Regions from separate parts of the Paenibacillus sp. NPDC057934 genome, predicted to be linked through region 3. Evidence: predicted binding sites of a transcription regulator. Region 3 holds the regulator's gene; each other region holds the start of a gene.

Region 1 (7,469 bases), on a different contig from region 3:
TTCGTGAAAATGATGTGCTGGCGTATGAGAAGCTGCGCGAGATTGCCATTCTCTTGCGTGGCGACCGGGTAGCCCGGCAGCGGGTCGCCCTCCTGCACGGCTTTCAGCTCCGCAAGGATATGGATCTCGAAATGGAGCAGCTTCTGCTGAGTGAGTTCGAGCCGCTACTGGCCGAGTACATAGGAGAGATTGCCAAGGTGCGCCGGGATCTAATCAAGGACCGCACGCTACGCTATGTTCAGGCCTATGAGACCCAGATTCGGCAAATGGATAAAGGAATCGCTATTCTGACCGGCGTGGCTGGGGCAGCCGTCCGTATGAAACGTTATGCGCTACTGCACTCCCGTTTCATCGGCAGATACGTGCATGAACTGCCCAAGGACCGTTTCTTGCGATTATCCCGGCTGATCGAGGCCAATCCTTATGAGCCCTGGAACGGGCTTGACCAGACTGTAGCCGAAATCCGTGAATTCAAGTATCGCTGGGACCCTGAATTTCAATAAACCATCGTATGGCAAAAAAGAGGCTATAATATATGACGATCAAAGAAGTAATATCCCTGCGAAATTTTATGATCATTTTGTGTATATTGATGCTCTTACTGCTGGGGCAGAAGGCCCAGCGCATGTCTGACAAGGTGAATGCTGTGCAGGAAGGTGATCGCCTACATACGGCAGGCGACCTTATCGGCGCAGAAGAAAAATACCGTGAGGCGAGAGATAATCGCTCCTTTCAATACAAAGAACAAGAGATAGCAGCACGATTGGAGCAATTGGCCCCGATCACAGCCATCCGTACTGGCCTGGACAGTGTTGCCCGATTCGCCAGCTCGCAAGCCCTGTCAGGTGACTTTGAAGGATTCATGAAGAGCTATGACGATCTTCTCAAGCTAAAAGCTCAGTATATGCAGCCCGGGGACCCTTATGAAGTCTATTATCGCAAGCTGTCCGCGGCGTCGGACCTATCTGAGGAATGGACGACCTTCTTTCAGCAATTCAAAAAGCAGTTTATGGACACCCTTGCCCAAAACGGTAACGGAAACGATGGCGGGGATGAAGTAAAATGGAAACTTCTGCAGATACCGGATGCCTTCTTCGGCGGTGCACCTGCCAAGCAGAAGCAACTGAATGCTGCGTTCCGCAACCACGATACCGGTCAGTTAAAGGCCTTGGCCGCGGCCGGAAGCTTCGGTCCCTTGCTGGAAAACACCCTGTCCATGCAAAAGGCGTACGTCAGCCATAAGTATGCTGCACCCTGGCTCAAAGAGCAGGTGGAAAGCAGCGGACGAATCATCCTGAAGAAAGATTTGGAGGGTAAGAACATATCCGCCTTCGCAGAACATGCTGCCGCCTATCGCAAGTTCGTAAGCAGCGCAGGCTTCAAGGCAACCCAAGTGCTGAAGTACATAGATGCTCAAAATGCCAAACTGCTTAATAGTGCCGCGAGCAAAGCCAAAAACGGAGCATACGAAGACGCAATCAAGCTCTACACCGAGCTATCTCCATTAAAAGATCATTCGGAAGACATTGCGGCGGTCCGTCTCGCCTGGAATATAGCTGATCCTGTGCGGTTGCTCCCCGGAGGTGGGGATCGGGGACGCTACAATAATGTAATTTCCGGTAAAGGAAAGTACGGGACCAAGGTCTATGTTGCGGCAACTGACAGCAGCGGGTCTCTTCATTATGCCGTAATGAATAAGGAAAATGCTGTGTCATCTTTCTCCATGGGCGTTATTCCCGGATTCCCCTCCCTGCACCGGATTTTCTTTGACGAGGCGCTTGCGGCGGCCGCCGGAGAACCTGTCGTTGTTGCTGAAGCCGACAGTACGGACGATAACGGCAGGACTCTTTTTACTGGTTACGCGCTTCAGGCGCAAGGAATTTCACAACTGTTCTCCTTTAGCGGAGACAGCTATGAACTTCAGCCAGATGGTTCCATACTTGTGCATAATGTTGGTACTGGTGCCGGAGATGGTACCGCGGGGCAGACAGCCATTTATCGCAAATCGGGAGAAACTTACCAATTCTCCGAAATCGTACAAGCGTACCCGCCAATTCTGGCGTCGGAGCTGGAGCTTCATCCTTTTCAGAATGTAGCGATAAGCTGTGAAATCTATCTCGACAATTCAGGCAGTGCTGTCGCTTATGCTGATGGGCGCTACATCCTGCTTCAGGGCTATCAAGGGTCCATAACAGGCCCCATGCTGCTAAGCGGTCAGTTCCAGAACGGCTACGGTATACTGCAGACCGAAACTGGTGAAGAGAGCGTGCCCATATTTGTGGTAACTTCTACTGGGAGTCTGAGTATAGTGAACTAAGTGAATCAAGTCAGCACAGACACCCTCCTGGATTGAATTCAGGGGGGTGTTTATTGCCGGCAACTTTTCCTCCATTCACAAAAGAGACAAGGATCATTTTTAAATTATTTTTGCCCTGGGGAGCTCTCTCAGTTGCGCATTCTGGATCTGATCCAAATCCCTTATTCCACCTGCCCTTTCGCTGATATTCCTTCTTAATCCATCTCCTTTTCTAGTATGAAATCTCGTGATTTGCGCGTTCTCCCTACCTCTTGAGATCTATTGACTTCTCCATATCTAGTGTTAAAATGATTAAGCGTCTCTAAATATAGTGTTATTCCGAAGAAAACGGTTTATATACAGGGTAAACCCTATCAGGGCGCGGTTTATCCCAAAATCTAATTTTAATAAGCTGGAACATTCGCTTCCACTAAGGAGGAAAACAACCATGCTGATCGCTTATGACTCCAAAACAGGCAACGTCAAACGGTTCATTGGCAAGCTGAAGCTGCCGGCCGTACAGATCGAAGAGCATATGACGATAGACGAGCCTTATGTACTTGTTACATACACCACCGGATTTGGACAAATTCCAGAGAAGGTGTCTTCTTTTTTGGAGAACAACCATACAAGTCTTAAAGGAATCGCCGCCAGCGGCAACAAAAACTGGGGTCAACTGTTCGCGAATAGCGCAGATTTGATTGCAGAACGGTACAATGTGCCGGTAATTGGCAAGTTCGAGTTGTCGGGAACTTTTGGCGATGTAGAACGGATTAAACAGGAGGTGAACCGAGTTGCGGCATATTGAGCTGAACAACATGCTTTTGAAGAGAGACGAAGAAGGATTCTTCCAATTGGATAAGGACCGCGAGGCGGTTGTGGAATTTATGGGAGAAGTGGAGCGACGCAGCCTTACTTTTACAGACACTAAATCCAAAGTGGATTATATGATAGAGAATGATTACTACGAGAACCTGTACGAACGCTACAGCGCTGAAGAGGTTGAGGATGTTTACCGGATCGCACATGAATATGGCTTCCAGTTCCCATCCTACATGGCGGCTTCCAAGTTCTATACAGACTACGCGGTGAAGACCAATGACCGGAAGCAATACTTGGAGCATTACCCGGATCGTGTAGCTGTGGTGGCTCTGCATCTGGGTCGCGGCAATGCCGATACTTCTCGTGTGCTGGTCCGCTCGATGATGGAGCAACGTCTTCAACCCGCTACGCCGACCTTCCTGAACGCGGGCAAAAGCCGCCGAGGCGAGATGGTCTCCTGCTTCCTGCTCGAAATGGATGACTCTCTGAATTCGATCAACTATGTTCTGAATACTTGCATGCAGCTCTCCAAAATCGGCGGCGGCGTAGCAGTTAACCTCTCGAAGCTGCGCTCGCGCGGTGAGACGATCAAAGGCGTGGAAGATGCGGCCAAAGGTATCGTGCCTGTGCTGAAGCTTATGGAAGATGGATTCTCCTATGCCGACCAGATGGGGCAGCGTAAAGGCTCCGGGGCGGCTTACTATAATATTTTTGGCTGGGATGTGCTAGAGTTCCTGGATTCCAAAAAAATCAATGCCGACGAAAAACTGCGGCTCAAAACGCTGTCCATCGGGCTGATCGTGCCAAACCGCTTCTACAAGCTGGCCCAGGATAACCAGCCGCTGCATGTGTTCGCACCATATAGTGTATACCAAGCATACGGCATCCATCTGGACGATATGGATTTGGACGAAATGTACGACAAACTGCTTGCTGACCCGCGCGTTAAAAAGAAAGTCGCGATGGGCGCACGTGAGATGCTGACCAAGATCGCCATGATTCAGTTGGAATCAGGCTACCCATATATTATGAATAAGAGCAATGCCAACAAAGCGCACGCGCTGAAAAATATCGGCCAAGTGAAGATGTCGAACCTTTGCACGGAGATTTTCCAATTGCAGGAGACCTCGGAAATTACGGATTACGGTCAAGCAGACACCATCCGCCGGGATATCAGCTGCAACTTGGCTTCACTCAACATCGTCAACGTTATGGAGCATGGCAAAATCCGTGAATCCGTCCATGAGGGCATGCTGGCCCTAACAGCTGTCAGCGATATGACCACCGTCTCCAATGCCCCAGGCGTGGCGAAGGCGAACAAGGAGATGCACTCCGTCGGACTGGGCGTTATGAACCTGCATGGTTATTTTGCGAAGAACAAGATTGCTTATGAAAGTGAACAAGCCCGGGATTTCGCCCGCACCTTCTTCATGACCATGAACTTCCACTCGCTGGAGAAGAGTATGGAGATCGCTGCCGAGACCGGTGAGACCTTCCATGGCTTCGCAGAATCGGATTATGCCTCAGGCGTCTACTTCGAGCGTTATCTGACTACGGATTACCGTCCGGTGACACCTAAGGCACAAGAACTGTTCAAGGATATCTATATCCCTACCCAAGCGGATTGGGCGCAATTACGTGATTCTGTTATCAAAAATGGCCTGTATCATGCGTACCGTCTGGCGATCGCGCCAACGGCTAGTATTTCTTATATCCAGAATGCTACTTCCAGTGTGATGCCGATTGTGGAGCAAATCGAGACCCGGACCTATGCGAACTCCACCACGTACTATCCGATGCCTTATTTGCAGCCTGACAATGTCTTCTATTATAAATCCGCCTATCAGATGGACCAGTTCAAGGTGATTGACCTGATTGCCGAGATCCAGCCCCATATTGACCAAGGGATTTCCACCGTCCTGCACGTGAACAGCGATGTTACCACCCGCGAGTTGGCGCGCTGTTATCTCTATGCGGCACATAAAGGGCTGAAGTCATTGTATTACACACGGACCAAGAAGCTGTCTGTCGAGGAATGTATCACTTGCTCGGTATAACCGTAGGCTTTTTTTGAACAGAAAAGGAGATTACAAGATATGAGCGCTATCCAAGCCGTAAACTGGAACCGACCGGACGATGATTTCACCCTGATGTTCTGGAACCAGAACATTATGCAATTCTGGACCGATGACGAAATTCCACTTTCCGATGATAAAATGTCCTGGCTAACCCTCAGTGAGCTGGAAAAGGATGCCTACATGAAGGTACTCGGCGGTCTGACTCTGCTCGATACCGTACAGGGCGGCGTGGGTATGCCGCAGATTATGGAGCATGTGGACGGCCTGCAACGTAAAGCGGTGCTGGGCTTCATGGGGATGATGGAACAGATTCACGCCAAGTCGTACAGTAGCATTTTCACAACCCTGGCGAGTACTGAAGAGATTGATTCCGTCTTCCGCTGGGTAGAAGAGAATCCCCGCCTCCAGACCAAGGCAGAGACCATCTCCCAATATTACAAGGCGATCGAATCGAAAAAAGACTTGTACCTCGCCATGGCGGCCTCTGTGCTGCTGGAGAGCTACCTGTTCTATAGCGGCTTCTTCTATCCGCTCTATCTGGCTGGTCAAGGCAAAATGACTTGCAGCGGCGAAATCATCGACCTGATCCTGCGCGACGAGAGCATTCACGGCGTATACGTCGGCGTGCTGGCCCAGGAGATTTACGAGGAGCTGGAGGAAGACGAGCAACGTGATCTACACCAAACCCTAGTGGGTTTAGTACGATTCCTGCACGCGAACGAGGAAAAATATACCGAAGAGATTTACGCCTCCATCGGGCTCGTAGAAGAGGTAAAGACCTTCCTGCGCTACAATGCCAACAAGGCGATGATGAATCTCGGACATGATCCGCTTTTCGACGAAGAAGAGATCAACCCGATTGTCCAAAATGGGATCAGTACCCATACGAAGCAGCATGATTTCTTCTCCAAAAAAGGCAACGGCTACGTTCGTGCCATGAACGTGGAGCCTTTGAAAGACGAAGACTTCCTGTTTTAAGTTATCATCCTGATTAAACATAAACAGCCAGGCCCCGGTGAGGGGTCTGGCTGTTTTGTTATGCCTAACGGATGTAAGTATTACTGTGAACGCGAGTACTGGGCGGCCAGGCAGCTGCTAGATCGCCGCCCATTCGCTCAGCCTCCACGCCTATCTCTAGGCACGCTCGCGGTACAGCCTTTCGGCATAGTCCGTAATAACCTCACGCATGGCGAGCTTGTCTCGCCACGCTGCAGGAATGCCCGAGAGCCCATAGTAGGCTCCGGCAATCTGTCCATAGACGGCGCCGGTGGTGTCGGCATCATCGCCCAAATTCACTGCTAGCAGTGCACCTTCCGCGAAGCTTGTGGAGCGATGGAAGGCCCACAAGGCTGCTTCTAGCGATTTCACCACATAACCAGAACCTTCGATAGACGGCGGTTCCTTAGTTTGGTATGAACCTTGTAAGATTTCCTCTATTGCCGGGGCCAATGAACCCTCTTCCAGCCAATCCCGGTATGCTTCAGGAGCTAGTATCTCCTGCTTGCTCCACCCACTAAGTGCCCCCACAAGGATGGCAGCCATCAGGCGGCACGCATGCAGACAGGCTTCGGCCTGGTGCGTCGTCCTTGCGCTGACCGCTGCATACGCTATCGCTTCCTCCGGCCGTTCCGCGTAGTACATTACGGACGGGGCCAGCCGCATAATAGGTCCGTTTCCGGCTGCTGAAGGCTCCACCGAGCCACTAAAGGTCTCGCCTGTGGCCTCATAATGAAGCAATGCCGCACGCGTGGCATTGCCAATATCGAAACATTCACCCGTGCTGCTGAGATGCCCTTCCCGGAACCATCTTACGTACCGATTCATCTGATCTCCAGGATCAAATCCGCCCTTCTCTAGCAGGCTCTCTGCTAAACATAGAGCCATCGATGTGTCATCGGTCCACTGGCCTGCTCTCAGCCCAAAGACCCCACCACCGACCATATCCTTCATCGGCTCGAAGCTTCCTGGTGGTTTGAACTCTACTGTTGTTCCCAACGCATCTCCCACCGCCAAACCAGTCAGGCAACCTAGATAACGGTCCATTTTAGCGATCATGCTTCCCCTCCTTGTGCAGTCTTATGATCTATGGCTATATACAACAACACCCCTCGGAGGCGACACAAGTCGCTGCCCCAAGGGACGTTTAAGATTACGCTCCTGCTTGATTATTCGCCAGGATATTTGAGGCCCCACTGGGCGCGGATATCATCCAGCAGTTTTATAATCGCCAGCGACTCTTCTAGCGGAAGGGTCGGACTTTCCGTCAGTCCCTC
Region 2 (7,469 bases), on a different contig from region 3:
ATCGCACCGGCATTGCAGTACTCATGGAAAGGAGCTTCCAGACTGATCTTCTGGGCAGCGCCCAGAGTGTAGTATACAGGAATGTGAAACGAGTTGGTATAATATTCGCGGTCGGTGACGCCGGGAATGGATCCCAGTACCTTATGATCGACCTTCGTGAACTTGCCGGACAAACCTTCAGCAGGCGTAGCGAATAGGGTGATATTGAGATTATATTCCTCGCTCTTCCGATCACAATATTCCCGCATGTGGCGGACAATAGCCAGCGCTTTGGCGTGAACCGCCATGTCTTCCCCGTGGTGCTTGCCATACATAGCCTTCATGCATTCCGCAATCCCGATGAAGCCAAGCGACAGGCTGCCATGCTTCAACAGCTCGCCAACGCTATCCTCTGGCGCCAAATGTTCGCCGCCTTCCCAGACCCCCTCACGCATCATGAAATCGGATGCTTTGGCTTTCTGGGAGGCTTGAATACGGAAGCGGTGAAGCAGACCGTCCAGCGCGATGTCCAGATAATGATCCAGGTCGCTATAGAAGCCTTTTTCATCGGCTACCTTGCGGCGACCTGTGACGATGCCATGTGCCAAACCGAGGCGCACCAGATTCAATGTATTAAAGGAAAGGTTACCTTTACCAGAACAATGATTGCGGCCAAAACGGTCGCTGAGCACGCGAGTGCGGCAGCCCATGGTGGCGAACTCGGTATCGGGATTAGAAGAATCATAATACTGCATATTCAGCGGTGCGTCTAGGTTGGCAAAGTTCGGATATAGTCTGCGTGCAGAGCACTCAGCCGCCTTGATGAACAGTTCATAGTTCGGATCACCCGGCTGCTGGTTGACGCCCTGCTTGCACTTGAAGATTTGAATCGGGAACACCGGCGTCTCGCCACTGCCGAGTCCGCGCATGGTTGCCGTTAGCAAGGAACTGATCACGAGCTGGCCTTCTGGCGATGTGCAGGTACCGTAGTTGATGCTGGTGAACGGAATCTGTCCGCCGGACCGGCTCGACATGGTGTTCAGATTATGTATCATACTCTCGGCAGCCTGGAGTGTTTCACTTTCGGTTTCTTTTAGCGCAAAACGGAACGCCTTAGGATACTGCTCTGCCAGATCGGTGCGGCTCATATGAATTTCGCCAAGCTCAAGTGGCTCCACGGTTTGTTTTTCTTCAAAATAATCCAGGCCCTTGCGGAATAGCTTGGCAAAGGATTTGGTGACATATGGAGCTAGATCGTAATCCAGCTTATTGGCGGATACACCGCCGTATTGGGCATTTTGCTGGGATTGAAAAATAATCGCTACCAGTGCCATAGCCGTCATAATTGAGTTCGGGGGGCGTACACTGCCATTGCCCGTGTTGAAGCCTTCACGCAGAAGCTTCTCGAACGGGATAAAAATACAATTGGTCGTTCCGATCGCATATTGGTCCAGATCATGCACATAGACGACGTTGTCCTGGATGGCTTGTACCAACTGCGGCGGCATCGTGAAGTTACGGGCATACCATTTGGAATATTCACTGCCGAACTTGCTCATTTTACCGGAGAAACTCTCCCCGTTCAAATTTGCGTTCTCCCTGAGCAAGTCGAGGTCCCGGCTGTCAATAATATCGCGCCCCAAATGAATAACTTCTTCCAATAAAGCTTCCTGTGCCTGTTGACCACTGTTGTACGGCTTCTCCAGCAATGTCATGTACTGATCTCCTCTCCATATAAAAAGACATCCTCTGCTGTGACATGCAGAAAATGCCCGTGTGCTTGTCGTAACTATCCTAAACAGGATAATAACCCGGTCTTGTGATGTAGGCTTGCATGCGGACACCATTTCTGCTTCCTGCATACCTCTATTAATCTCCCGATATACGGGAGGGTGAAAACACCGTTTACCACTATATTTTGTCGATAGAGATTACGATACATCAATATATTGTGTTTGTAAAGATTTTTTAGCAAACCCGCGCGGGGGCTGGGATCACCCGTTTTTCTCCACAGATAGTCCACAGACCATCCACAGGTAATCCACAAATCATCCACAAAAAAAGCTGAAATGGTTCATAATTTATCCGAAAATATGCCACAAACCGTCCATAAATGAGATATAGGTTTTTACTAGATTTTGTGCTACGAGAGCTAGAAATCTCTAAGGGCAGAAAACAATTATACATCCGGTTTGTAGGAGAGACGGAGAGTGGGTACAATAAGGGAAAGTAGTTGTTTTTCCAAAATGAAAAGACAAGGGAGGGATTTGGCATGCCGATAGCTGAAGTTACGGTCATTCCGATTGGCACGGGCAGTACCAGTCTGAGCGCTTATGTTGCGGATATGCAGCGTGTGTTAGAGACGGTGGAGGGAGTGACGTATGAACTTACGTCCATGGGAACCATTATTGAAGGCCCGCTACAGCGGATTCTCGCCGCTGTGGAAGCCCTGCATGAGTCTCCTTTTACTAACGGGGCCCAGCGTGTCTCCACCGCTGTCAAGATTGATGACCGCCGTGACAAGCCCTCTAGCAGTAGAAGTAAGCTTGAATCCGTAGAGCGTAAGCTCCATACTGATCTGGTGGAATAACCGGGTCTGTCATTAGCCTCGAAAAAGGAATTGATTTTTCCAGAATAAGGGGTATAATATTTTTTGTTTAACGAAGTTACAGCTTCAAGCTGGTGTAGCTCAGGGGTAGAGCAACGCACTCGTAATGCGTAGGTCGGGGGTTCAATTCCCTTCACCAGCATTTCCAACAAGATGATATTGGCGCGGATTCCGGGGGTTCGGAGCCGCGCCTTTTCTGTTCTTTTACCATTCTGCTTGGATTCATTTAATTCATTCTCTTTAGTTCTTCATCAATAAAGTTCTTTGTAGCCCTTTCTTTAGAAAATTTGTCGTTATTATATTGTTTGGAACCCTGCTTTGGAACAGATAAACTTTCCCAACTACTCTTTTTTAAAATTTTTGCAGCGTAAATGATTTGCCCAACGTGATATGGGTAATGTGCCAATTGTCTATTGATTGCTTCAATAACGGTGTGTCCTTCATTCCGTATATAAATAATTTGTGATAATTGATCCGCATGAATTGAATCCATTGCATTGAATAAACATGTCCAGCCTTCGTTCCATTTTATTAAAAGATCCTCTTTAGTGTTAATGTCATTCTCAAACTCTGAATCTCTATCTCTCCATGATTTTTCTCCGTCAGTGCTTAGAAAATCTGTCCATCTTGAAAGCATATTTCCCCATAAGTGTTTTACTATAGTTGCAATACTATTGGAATCGTCATTAAAAGTTACAAATAATTGTTCGGGATCTACTTGATTAATGGCTGCTTCCCCGAGGGTTTTGTAATAAAGAAATTGTTTTTTGCTACTTTCCAAATAGATTTGCTCATTATCCATTTCAAACACCTTGCTTTCGTATATTATTTTTAATGATCTTATTCTATCAGAAGTCCATTATTTCTGTTCGGACACAGGGCCTAATAGAACTCAATAACACATAAATGTGTTGCATTCGTAATGCGTAGGCCGGGAGTTCAATTCCCTTCACCAGCGTCCTCAAAAAGACAATAAAGGCGCGGATTCCGTGGGTTCGGAGCCGCGCCTTTTTTCAATTAAAGTGCTCGTTAAATTATTTATTTGTTTGCCAGAGTTAGGGCTGCTTCCTCTGCTTCTTTAAATGCTGTCTTTAATATCTCGTCCTTGTTCAGTAGAGCAGTCCCTTGTACTCTCAGGGTTTGGAAATCCTCAATACCAAAGAAATTAAACATGGACTTTAAGTATTTATGCGAGTATTCAACCTCAGTGTACCAGTCATCATTAGTATAGATCGAACCGCTCGCCTGAATGACTACCATGCTTCTCCCATCTTTTAAAAGTCCCACTGACCCTGTATCGGTATACTTAAATGTCTCCCTTGCAATCATAATGTTATCGACATAATCCTTGAGCTTTGATGGAACGTTGAAGTTATGCAGCGGGTGAACAATAAGATATTTATTAGCACTTTTGAATTGTTGTAATACTTCATTCATTCGTCCGGTTACTTCTTTTTCTTGAGTAGTTAGTGCTTCGCCTTTTGCAGATTTGTCCCAAGCGCCTAGGACAGTCTTATCAATTAAGGGAATTTCATCTTCGTATAGGTTAATTTGTTCTATGATTTCATTATTAGGTTTATGCACTTCATAAGTCTCCATGAAGTGTTTGAATACACCAAGACTGAATGAAGTAGTTGAATCAACTAAAGGGTGTGCGTTAATGATAAGCAATTTGCTCATTAGATAGTGCCTCCATAATTAAGTTTTTTGTTGTACATTTATGTAGACAAATGTGAAGGACAATCTGTGACACTTAATCACAAAAAATGAATTTTTGCTGCATGGATGTCTTGGTTAATTTTGTCCGGACATTTCATGATATATGCAAGTGCGTTATGTGGACCGCTTGCAACTTTGTTAATTGTGGTGTTGGATAAGAAGTTCGATATCTAGATAAATGAGTTATAGTAGGGATGTACACCTGATGGCTCAGTGAAATAAAGAAGGAGATAACACAACATGCGTTGCTTAACAATACGGCAGCCCTGGGCTACATTGGTTGCGCTTGGTGAGAAAAACTACGAAACCCGTTCATGGCGAACGGCATATCGTGGAGAACTGGCAATCCATGCCGGTCTTAAAATAGACAAGGCCGCATGTAGACGAGAGCCGTTCCAATCGCTACTCGCAAAGCTCGGCTATACAGAAGGGAATTTACCCACGGGTGTTATTATTGCTACAGGGAAACTGAAGGAGTGCCATGGTATTACTGGGTTGAATGGTATTACTGGGTTGAATGGTGTGGCGCAGTGGATAAGCGAGAACGAACGGGCTTTTGGCGACTATACAGAAGGACGTTTCGCTTGGGAGCTGGAGGATGTTCGCCCGCTGGTTCATCCCGTCCCGGCCAAAGGGCGACTGGGCTTCTGGGAGTACCCCCTTTCGGATGAAGAGGAACATTTCTGATCTTCGTTTAACAAAAATCGTGACATTTTTTAAGCTAATTTTTATCTTAAGATCAGCTTATTTTCAGGTTCGGGGGTTATATTGGATTTACCAAACGCCCCCCAGTGTTTAGTGGTATAGATTTGGGTCCTGCCAACTCCCATGGCAGGGCCTATTTTTTTAACCGATCCTTAGCATAGGGTAGATTTAGAGTTGAGGGGCAGGATTGATTCTGTATTGCTCCTGCTCATTTCGGAAAGCCGAAATATCCAGTCCTAGATACTTGCGCATATGGATTCCTGCTTGTGCGGCAATGAGTTCATTCAGCAGCAGCATCCGTTCGTGATATCCCCGGCAGATGAATTTAGCCTCAAGGCCATGCGGGAGCTTATGTTGTTCATATACCTTAATGCCGCGAATTCTCATCTCCGTGCGGATATCCCTGAGATCTGCAGTAGCTGCATGGGCTGCCGTATCCAAAACTTCAAGATAAGGTGAAGGTGTTCGGAGCTGCGCGGAAATGATGCTGGCATCGCGTTCAAAAGCAGATAGGATCAGCGGGAGAAGCAAATACGATTTTACCAGATGATTGTCTATACTCTCGGCTTTGTGCATGCGTATCACCACCTAAAATGAGAACGTGTATTCCTATTCTACTCCGAATTTCAAAAAATATTCAATGGTATTTATAAACTAACACAATATTGTGATGTAATTCACAATTCATTCGAAGGAATGATATTATATTTAATTTGAAATACTAAAAGGAAGACTATTGTAATATTGGGGAGAAGTGAGCCATGGAGCATGAAGGGAATATTTATCGGGGTATGTTGTTCGGACTGTTCCTGAGTATTCCGTTATGGATATCAATTATCGGGTGGATACAGATGTTCTAAAAAGAGGATAAAATGACGATTTGAAGCGCCTTTTGGCGCTTTTTTCATTTAAATATTGTACAAAAAGGAATTCGTTGACAATGCGATAACGCCAAGCTACACTATTGATAAATTACAGCAAAAAATATCACGCAGGGCCTGCCGTATGTTGTTTTGCGGGCATTTCTAGTAAGTTATTATCGTCATGTATAATAGCAAACCGTCTGAAAAGACGGGACGCAAAGTCCAGGAGTCTAAAGTACTGACAAGTGCCATGACCGTCCGACTGCCATGAAGAGAGCTTCTCTACTTCTTGGTGGTCTTTTTTTGTTGTCATCGTAGCTGCTACGAGATCATATAAAATTTAATAGGAGGTGTAAGCATTGAGGAAAAAAATGAAGTCGGCAGTGAAATTGTTCCTGGCAGGGCTGCTGACAGTGGGAAGCACGTTTTCCCTGGGCGTCCCGGTGAACGCAACATCGGGCTTGCCGTATACCCCCACGCCAGTTTTGGGGGTTGCCGGGAATTTTAATGCTTTTGTGTTTGGAGACTTCACGCAGTCGAACGACCAGATTCACGGGCGGCTTGCGGCCGCAGGGAACATCAGCCTGAAAGGTTATGGCGTATCTAAGGATGCCCAGGGCGGCGATGTTCTAATTGCGGGAGGAAACATTAATTTGACTGATGGAACTGTGTATGGCACAGCCGTTTACGGGGGATCTTTGAGCAAGGAACGGGCTGATATCAAAGAAGGCGAGAGAAAGGCTACTCCAATTGATTTTGCTAGAGAAAAGCAATTTCTGATTAATAAATCGGCTGAGCTGGCGTCTCTCCCCGAGGCAGGATCTTTCAAGAAGGAATACGGGAAAATAACCATCAACGCCCCGGAAGCCTTTAATGTCGTGAATCTATCCGCCTCCGATTTGGCGGATGCCAACGGTCTTCAGTTCAACATTGCAAACAATGGCACTGTTATAGTCAATGTTAGCGGAGGCGCGATCAGCATTCCAAGTTTTCAAATCTGGGGAGGAAGTCCCCGGAAGGTATTATTTAATTTTTATCAAGCAGGCTCAATCAGTATAGCTAATACAACGATAGAAGGTACAATTCTGGCGCCAAAAGCGAGTGTGTTCTACAGTTATGCGGAGTTGCATGGCACGTTGATAGCCACTTCATTCAACGGTTTTGTGCAAATGCACCATTATCCGTTTGAAGGAACCACCCCGTCAACAACGCCTACGCCAAGCCCAAGTCCGACACCGTCTGCTACCCCAACACCATCACCGAGTGCAACGCCGAAACCAACAGCTACACCGACAGCGACGGCAACACCAAGTCCGAAACCGACAGCTACACCAACAGCGACGGTAACACCAAGTCCGAAGCCAACAGCTACGCCGACGCCAACGCCAAGTCCGAAGCCAACGGCAACACCGACAGCGACGACAACACCAACGCCAACACCATGCCCAACACCAACACCAACGCCAACACCAAAGCCGACAAAAACACCTAAACCAACGGCTACGCCGACAGCGACGCCGAAACCAACACCGACAGCAACGGCAACACCAACAGCGACGCCGAAGCCAACACCAACGGCAACGCCGACACCAACA
Region 3 (7,469 bases):
CGGCTTTACAGGTATTCTGTTCCTTGGTACGAACTGGATGTCGTGGTTTTATCCGATTCATTATAAAGAAGAGATCCGTAAGCACAGCACGACCTATGAGATTGATCCATTCCTTGTGGCGGCGATTATCCGGGTGGAGACAAACTTCAAGACTGGAAAAGAGTCGAAAAAAGGGGCGATTGGTCTCATGCAGCTGATGCCGGATACGGCCAAATGGGCCATGGAAAAGGCCAAGCTTCCTGATGTCTCGCTGGAGCGGCTAAAACATGAGCCATCTGTGAACATTGAGCTGGGGGCCTGGTATCTGTCCTCGCTCTCTCGTCAGTTTGACGGTAATCGTACGGCAGTTATTGCTGCTTATAATGCTGGTCCGGGCAATGTCCAGAACTGGCTGAAGCAGGGAACCTGGGACGGTACGGAGGATAATGTGAAGGATATCCCGTTCGGGGAGACACGTCATTATGTCCAGCGGGTGATTTACTACTATAATCAGTACACGGATATCTACAAGGGATTTTAGCTGTGTATATGAAAAGAAGTATTAAACAGCCCGTGAGCCGTTTAATACTTCTTTAGTCAAGCTATAGGCAGATTAGTGAACTTGACCTGCCAGTTGTTGTTCAGCCAGAGTTACAAGACGTTTAGTGATGTAACCACCGATCGAACCGTTTTCGTAAGAAGTTTTATTGCCATTGTATCCGTCTGCAGAAAGCGTGATACCCAATTCTTGAGCAACTTCGTATTTCAATTGTTCCAAAGCTGCGCGGGAATTAGGAACTACCAGGTTGTTGGAGTTGTTGTTTTGGCCCATTGCTGTTCACCTCCTATCGGTTGGTAACTGTATTATGTGCCGGACTTGGCAGATTCATTACAACAAACAAACGGTGATTTATGGAAAAAAGAGATTGTGTTCGATCGCAGTCAGGTGCGTACTGAAATCGGGACGCACACCATTTTGCAAAAGGAAGTGATTAAGCTTATGAAATGCCCTTACTGCGATCATACAAATACCAAGGTGCTTGATTCACGTCCGGCCAACGAGAATAAGTCCATCCGCCGTAGGCGAGAGTGTGAGCGCTGTAGCAAGCGTTTTACAACGTTCGAGATGATCGAAGAGACTCCGCTTATCGTAATTAAGAAGGATGGCAGCCGCGAGGAATTCAGCCGTGATAAAATCCTCCGTGGATTGATCCGTGCCTGTGAGAAGCGTCCTGTGCCTGTAGAGCGCCTGGAGGTCATCGTGTCGGAGGTTGAGAAGGCTTTGCGTGGTATCGCCCTAGCGGAGATCGAGAGCCGTCAAATCGGCGAGCTAGTAATGGAACAACTCTATCCGGTGGATGAAGTAGCTTACGTCCGCTTCGCCTCGGTGTACCGTCAGTTCAAGGATATCAACATGTTTATGAAGGAACTGAAGGGCCTGCTGTCTAAGACAACGGGTGAGTTGGAGAGTCTGTAGGAGCGACTGAGGCGTTAGAATAACTGGAAAAATAGTCCGCCATATTAACTTGTGGCGGGCTATTTGGCTTTTCACCAGTGAAAATAAATTCAATTATTGGGCAGCACATTTTATTCCTGAGACATCGGAGTATGGTAAATGTGGAGACTAATTCGGGTCATCTCGCTGGTGGATATTGCGAAGTCGGACCCAATCCATTTGGAGATAGCATTATATAGCGCACCGGCTTTAAAGTATATTCCGTACTTATTTTCGTCTGTTGTGTCATGCGCGTTAGACAGCATCATTTCGTTCAAACAATCTAAAATCACATAATCAAACTTGGCGCTTTGGAGGGCTCTGTAGATATCGCGCTGTTGAAAAATAACTTCAAAAAGCACGCTAATAAACTTCTCAGGTTCTTTGGCTTTACCTGTTAATTCATTGGTGTAAGGCAAGAGCTTCTGATTAATCTCGAATATAAGCGAATCGACCAAATCCACCAGGATTTCCTGCTTAGAGGAATAGTTGTTGTAATAGGCTGTTCGGGAGACCCCGGCACGTTTCACAATATCAGTAATGCTGATTTTGCTAAAGGGCTGCTCCTGAATCAAGAAAACTAATGCTGTACAGATGGCTTCCCTGGTCAAACGGTTGGTTTCTTTATTGGAATGATGTTTAGAGGTGTTAGGACTGTATAATTCATGATTTGCGATGACAATTCCCCTCCATTTGTACGTTCTGGCCTTCGATTTATTGTTTTTCATGGCTCTTTTCAATATGCTAAAACCATAAGGCATTACAAATGTAATGTCAAAGTTGTAGTTAGTTGAGACGAACAAAAGAAATTAACAAGGGGCACTTCCCCAACTAACGGCATTTTTGCACCTTATTTTTCTATAAAATATGTAAATTGGGGATATAGCGGCATTTTTGTATCTTAATTTTCGAGAAAACACGCTAGAGAGGTATTTCTGGAAGATTTAAGGTACAATATTGCACTTAATTTCCACTAACCCCTAGCTGCAGAGGATTTAAGGTACGAAAATGCCGTTAATTACACTTCTATGCGTTCTATATAGTTAAAATGGGAGGACACCATGTTAAAGAACTTATACAGACGATTGTCAGCTATACTGCTGTTGATCCTGGCATTTTGTGCTACCGTATTCATCGGCCAAGAAACAGTAATCTCGGTAGCGACGATAATCATTTTACTGATTAAATTAGGCATCTCATATTTACTTCTAAAGAAGCGTGAGAAGCTGCAAGTGGTGTTGATCAGCGCCATCGTAACAGAGGGGTTATTTTTGCTGACCAATGGGTTTTGGCTCCTGGCGATATCTATCCTGCTGCTGATCGTGGCGGGTGTATGGAGAGGACTTTTTGGACAATCGGTAAGAAGAAAAGTCACTGCATTTATGATGGTTCGAAAAGTATTATTCAGCGTTGCTGCTCTTATCGTTAGTGCGCTGTGGGCTCTGGGCATCTATGCGAAGCCGATTACTAAACCTGTGTCATTACCAGCGGATGTCACGGCCACCATTGATGAACATAGATTGGATTCGGCAGCTGTGATGCTACAGGATATTGAAGTGATGAATTCCTTTGGAAGCCGTACAACGGGCTCTGAAGGTCACAATAAGTTTATTGCATGGCTGGAGCAGCAAGTAACAGAAATGGGGCTGACCGTATACCGTGATCAATATACTTTTGACCGATGGGAAGAAAAGAATAGCTCCTTGATTATTGATCAGCAGCCCATTCAAGTCTCATCAGCTTTTCCTTATTCCGGGGAAACGGGCGAACAGGGTGTAACTGGGGAACTGGTGTATACGAAGCGTGGTGATTATGAACAGGCCAGCGGAAAAATTGCTGTAGTGGAGATTGAAAATTTTAAAGATTTCCCGATTGGGATCGTCATGAACATGCGGGACTCATCGCCACAGCAGAACGGGATCGCTCCAAGCGAAGGTGATCTTGTGCTCACTACGGCCTTAAAAGGAGCCAAGTTGGAGCAAGCGAAGGAAATGGGTGTTAAAGCTGTTGTTTTAGTCTGGAAAGGGGTATCGGACGAAAAAGCTGAAAAGCAATATGTGCCTTTTACGGACGACTATGCTGGGATCCCTGCGGTTTGGGTCAATGAAACAGAGGGGCAAAAGGTGATTAAGGCTGCCCAGAAGCACAAAGAAGCCACAGTGATTTTAGAAGCAGACGAACAAAAAAACGCACCGACCGAATCCTTTTATGTAAAAATTGACGGGAAAAATAAAGATGAAGCGATCATCATCAATACCCATACGGATGGGATCAATGTTGTGGAGGAGAATGGCGCCGTAGGCATGCTGTCCATGATTCGTTACTTGCAGCAGGAGCAGCCGGAACGGACGATGATCTTTGCTTTTGTGACCGGACATTTCCGGTTGCCGGAGTTCAAAGGGACTTCTCAGGCGACGTCTACCTGGATGGAGGGGCACCGTGAGCTATGGGATGGCGGGAATGGCCATATGAAAGCTGTAGCCGGAATTACGGTCGAGCATCTAGGCAGCATGGAATGGAAGGACGACGACACGGGGCATTATGGCCCAACGGGACGTATAAGTACAGAATATACCTATGCGGGCAATGAGATGATGGCGGCGATCTGGCAGAAAGCCGTTGAGCAGAGGGACGATGCACGTACTGTAATTTTACGCGGACATAACAAGTTTGAGTTCGGGGAGAGCCAGCCTCTTTTTGAGGCGGGTATCCCAGTGCTTGGGTTCATTCCTATGCCGGATTACCTGCTGACAGATAGTGAGAACAGAGAGATAGACAAATTTGATGCGAAGCTCATGCATTCACAAATTGTATCGCTGCTGAAAGCGGTCAAGCTGGTGGATGGGACGGAGACGGATAAGCTTGGGGTGTCAGATGGGTATTCATTTTTCTATGGTCGTACGAAATGACTGTGGAGAATCGATTGAGGCAGGCAGGGATCGTGGTTGCCTTCAGCGAGTGAACCTGCTGCTAAATACGCCAATTGTGTCTTGGTTAATGGGCTTTTGTTTGTATCTGGTAAAGGACCTTCAAGCAAAGTTAAAGGAAAGTTAGGTCAGGAGTACACGACAGAACAAGGATATAGGTATGCACGCGAGACGGGACTGGAGATTTTAGCGGTCGTCAAAGATTGTATCGGTTCGCTCGATAAGGTTAAACGGGTGGTGAAAATCTAAGGCTTTGTCAACGCAACGGGTGAATTTGAAGAACATCATAAGGTGTTGAATGGATGTTCAGATCTTTTTCTTGAAGTATTCGATGAGAAGGGGGCCCATGCCCGATACGTTTTTGGTGCAGTTTCTCTTAGAGATAATTTACCGATCATCATTGACTCTATTTTCGAAGTGGAAAGCTAACTATCTCCGTTTTGGAGAAAGCGTTCGGTGGTTAATCAAAAAGCTTGCGCAAATTATAATATAATGAAGTAAAGGCTTTAAGCGGACACTGCTTTGGTGGGGCCATAGCTCAGCTAGTAGAGCGCATCGCTGGCAGCGATGCGGTCAGGGGTGATCTACTAGGCTTCATACGAAAAAACGTCATCACATATCGTGATGGCGTTCTTGTTTGTATGGATTGCCCAAAGGGCGAACCCTGGGTTCGGTTCGCGCAGACGAAGTGGCTGAATAGACTTCCTTGAATTTGCTTGGCGAAAGAGCACTGCGTCTGAATCTACCGCTAAAAATCCTCGTAGAATCGGTTTCGTCAATTATTCAATCAAAATTAGGACATCCCATGTGGGAGACAAATTCCACTAGACTACTCTAATTATTAGATTAAACGACCAAACAAGTGTCGCTTTTTTTAGTGGGCTCTTGCTTATATTTGAATTAGTTCAATAAGGATCTAGTCTTGCAAATATGAATAACTGAAGATACTTATACTTAAATAGTCCTAGAGGTTTCTTGTGCAAAATTAGAGGGAATTCCCAGTAATATGTCGAATGTGGAATTAATGCAAATCCTCAATTACGTCAGACTGGTTAAATTATCATACTTCGTTGATTGAGCATAAAGTACTATCCAGATGTATTTAACTAAGGAGTGATGCGTGTGAGCGAATCGGAAAACACCTCAAGTCTTAAGCAAGATTATGAGTTAGCGCATAGTGATATTATGAAAGCGAAAGAAATTGAGAAATATCATGAGTTATTCCGCCTTTTTATGACACGCGATAAGGAGAAAATCACATTATGCTTGGCAGCCGTACGAACATTGGCTAGAGAAACAGAAGGAATATTCTCGAGGGAAGAGATGGATCACGTTTTAAGTTACTTGAATGTAGAAACTAGGACTTATGTTATAAAGACAATTGTAAAATATGGATGGATTGTTAGCAACGGAATAAGATATCAGTTTCCAGAAAGAATGCGTTACATGATGATGTTTTTGTTTAATGTATTTGTTGGTGAAATGAATTCTTTTAGGCAGGAAATCGCTCTTTCACTGGCGGTTAGCGAATTAGATGAAATAGTAGGTGTTGATGAGGAAACTTCAGCGCAGAGCTTACAGATGGCATTCGGCACATTAAGAAGAATTAAAGTTGAATTTCAAAGTTGCGTAGAACAAAAATCGCCAGTAGAAGCGAGAAATCTACTAGTAAAAGGAAAGGATTTTCATGAAACAATAGAAAAGATAGAAGATAAATTAAACAAGATCAATCGAAATTCCTATCACTATACGCAAACTACAGAGGTAAGAAGAATGTTAGCTGAAATTATGCGGTTAAGTCAGGAGTTACATGAATTTGTCCAACAAGATATACAGGCCAACGCTCGTTCTTTTGGCCAATACTTGACTCCTGAACAGGTAGAAGAGTTTTTGCATTTGGCGTCTGTAGAACGTTTAGCAGGCCTGGTTCAAAGGAATTTCTCCTCACCTCGTAAACCCTATTTTTTAAGCGGCGAAGAATTATGCAGAAGAGGTTTTGATTATTTGGAGAATAAACCAGAAATACAGGATTTTACTTCAGCGCCACCTATAACAGAAATTATTGAAAGACACTTTGATGAAATAAATTCAAATGGTGCGAGTGATATGTTCTACAAAGAAATCATGAATAAATTGAGCCAACGCTCCCCTGTTCCATTACAGGAAATGGTTATTCAAAATAACTTTGGGGAGACTGTATTTCGCACAGGGTTATTAACTACATTGAGGAATGAATTGGAGGATGGGGATGAAAGAACTTTTGAGATTAATTTGAAAGACAACATTCTTGAATTGAGTGAGGGCTTTTTGAAAAATATTACTGAAGGAGATATTGAACTTATTGATAAAAGTAAGGAACCAAAGAAGTAAAAGTAAAAAAGGAGCAGGCTACCATGAGTATTATTGATATAGAAGAAGAGGCAAAAACTATTTGTACACGTTTATACTATGGTTGGGTAGAAAAAGAAGAAATCTTAAGTTTAGCAAAGGATGCATTATTGTATCGAACTGTTCAAGACAGACTCGACTGGATAGGGCTTGAACTTATAGATCGGCCAGAATGCCCTTGGTATGTTGTCAGAGTTAAACGAGAAAATGATAGTTTTACACAATTCAGAAAAAGAAACCAGTCTTTGAAAGGTGGGCATTTGGCTTTAATACTTATTCTATATGCTAAATTATTGCTCCCAAAGAGAGTTGGGCAAGTGAATATCAATCAAATACTCAGCATATCGTTTGAAGAAATTTATGAAAAGTATGGCCATAAGTTTGCACGATCCCCTAAAATTCCGACTTCCAAAAAAAGAATGGAAAGCTTTTTAGGAGTATTAATAACACAAGGTTTTATAATCAAGAAACGCGCTGAAAGTATTTACTTAGCCGGACCGTCAATGTATATGATGCATGAGGATTTACTGACTGACCTGGCTCAATCTAGTTTAGAAACACTATTTGGATTTGGAGATTACAAGGAAAGCCTGTAGAGTGAAACTTTAAAAGGTCAAGGAGGAGTGGCTTTGATTAGGATCAAAGAGTTTAACACGGCGTATTGGGGACGTATTGGGACA

Evidence for each region. The regulator NrdR, encoded in region 3, represses ribonucleotide reductase genes. The targets are predictions, from matches to a motif close to AACACNATATATNGTGTT.
Region 1: a site for NrdR is predicted at 2,615-2,632, ahead of nrdI (class Ib ribonucleoside-diphosphate reductase assembly flavoprotein NrdI). Genes of this name have one in related genera too.
Region 2: a site for NrdR is predicted at 1,918-1,935, ahead of ACFVRY_RS11545 (anaerobic ribonucleoside triphosphate reductase). Genes of this name have one in related genera too.

Annotation. Positions count from the first base shown of each region.
Region 1 covers NZ_JBHVPB010000011.1:225,577-233,045, forward strand. The annotation lists gene ACFVRY_RS24355 (hypothetical protein) at 1-503, shown strand, start outside; gene ACFVRY_RS24360 (hypothetical protein) at 536-2,317, shown strand; gene nrdI (class Ib ribonucleoside-diphosphate reductase assembly flavoprotein NrdI) at 2,745-3,104, shown strand; gene nrdE (class 1b ribonucleoside-diphosphate reductase subunit alpha) at 3,091-5,175, shown strand; gene nrdF (class 1b ribonucleoside-diphosphate reductase subunit beta) at 5,215-6,174, shown strand; gene ACFVRY_RS24380 (ADP-ribosylglycohydrolase family protein) at 6,331-7,251, opposite strand; gene ACFVRY_RS24385 (Gfo/Idh/MocA family protein) at 7,362-7,469, opposite strand, start outside.
Region 2 covers NZ_JBHVPB010000004.1:383,888-391,356, forward strand. The annotation lists gene ACFVRY_RS11545 (anaerobic ribonucleoside triphosphate reductase) at 1-1,694, opposite strand, end outside; gene ACFVRY_RS11550 (MTH1187 family thiamine-binding protein) at 2,252-2,569, shown strand; tRNA gene ACFVRY_RS11555 (tRNA-Thr) at 2,658-2,729, shown strand; gene ACFVRY_RS11560 (DUF1572 family protein) at 2,814-3,389, opposite strand; gene ACFVRY_RS11565 (FMN-dependent NADH-azoreductase) at 3,626-4,267, opposite strand; gene ACFVRY_RS11570 (ASCH domain-containing protein) at 4,547-4,993, shown strand; gene ACFVRY_RS11575 (YhjD family protein) at 5,180-5,587, opposite strand; cyclic di-GMP riboswitch class I at 6,055-6,144, shown strand; gene ACFVRY_RS11580 (choice-of-anchor A family protein) at 6,234-7,469, shown strand, end outside.
Region 3 covers NZ_JBHVPB010000006.1:159,195-166,663, forward strand. The annotation lists gene ACFVRY_RS15570 (lytic transglycosylase domain-containing protein) at 1-520, shown strand, start outside; gene ACFVRY_RS15575 (alpha/beta-type small acid-soluble spore protein) at 593-811, opposite strand; gene nrdR (transcriptional regulator NrdR) at 980-1,456, shown strand; gene ACFVRY_RS15585 (TetR/AcrR family transcriptional regulator) at 1,567-2,202, opposite strand; gene ACFVRY_RS15590 (hypothetical protein) at 2,536-4,383, shown strand; gene ACFVRY_RS15595 (RidA family protein) at 4,420-4,650, shown strand; gene ACFVRY_RS15600 (hypothetical protein) at 5,524-6,771, shown strand; gene ACFVRY_RS15605 (hypothetical protein) at 6,795-7,385, shown strand; gene ACFVRY_RS15610 (ATP-binding protein) at 7,419-7,469, shown strand, end outside.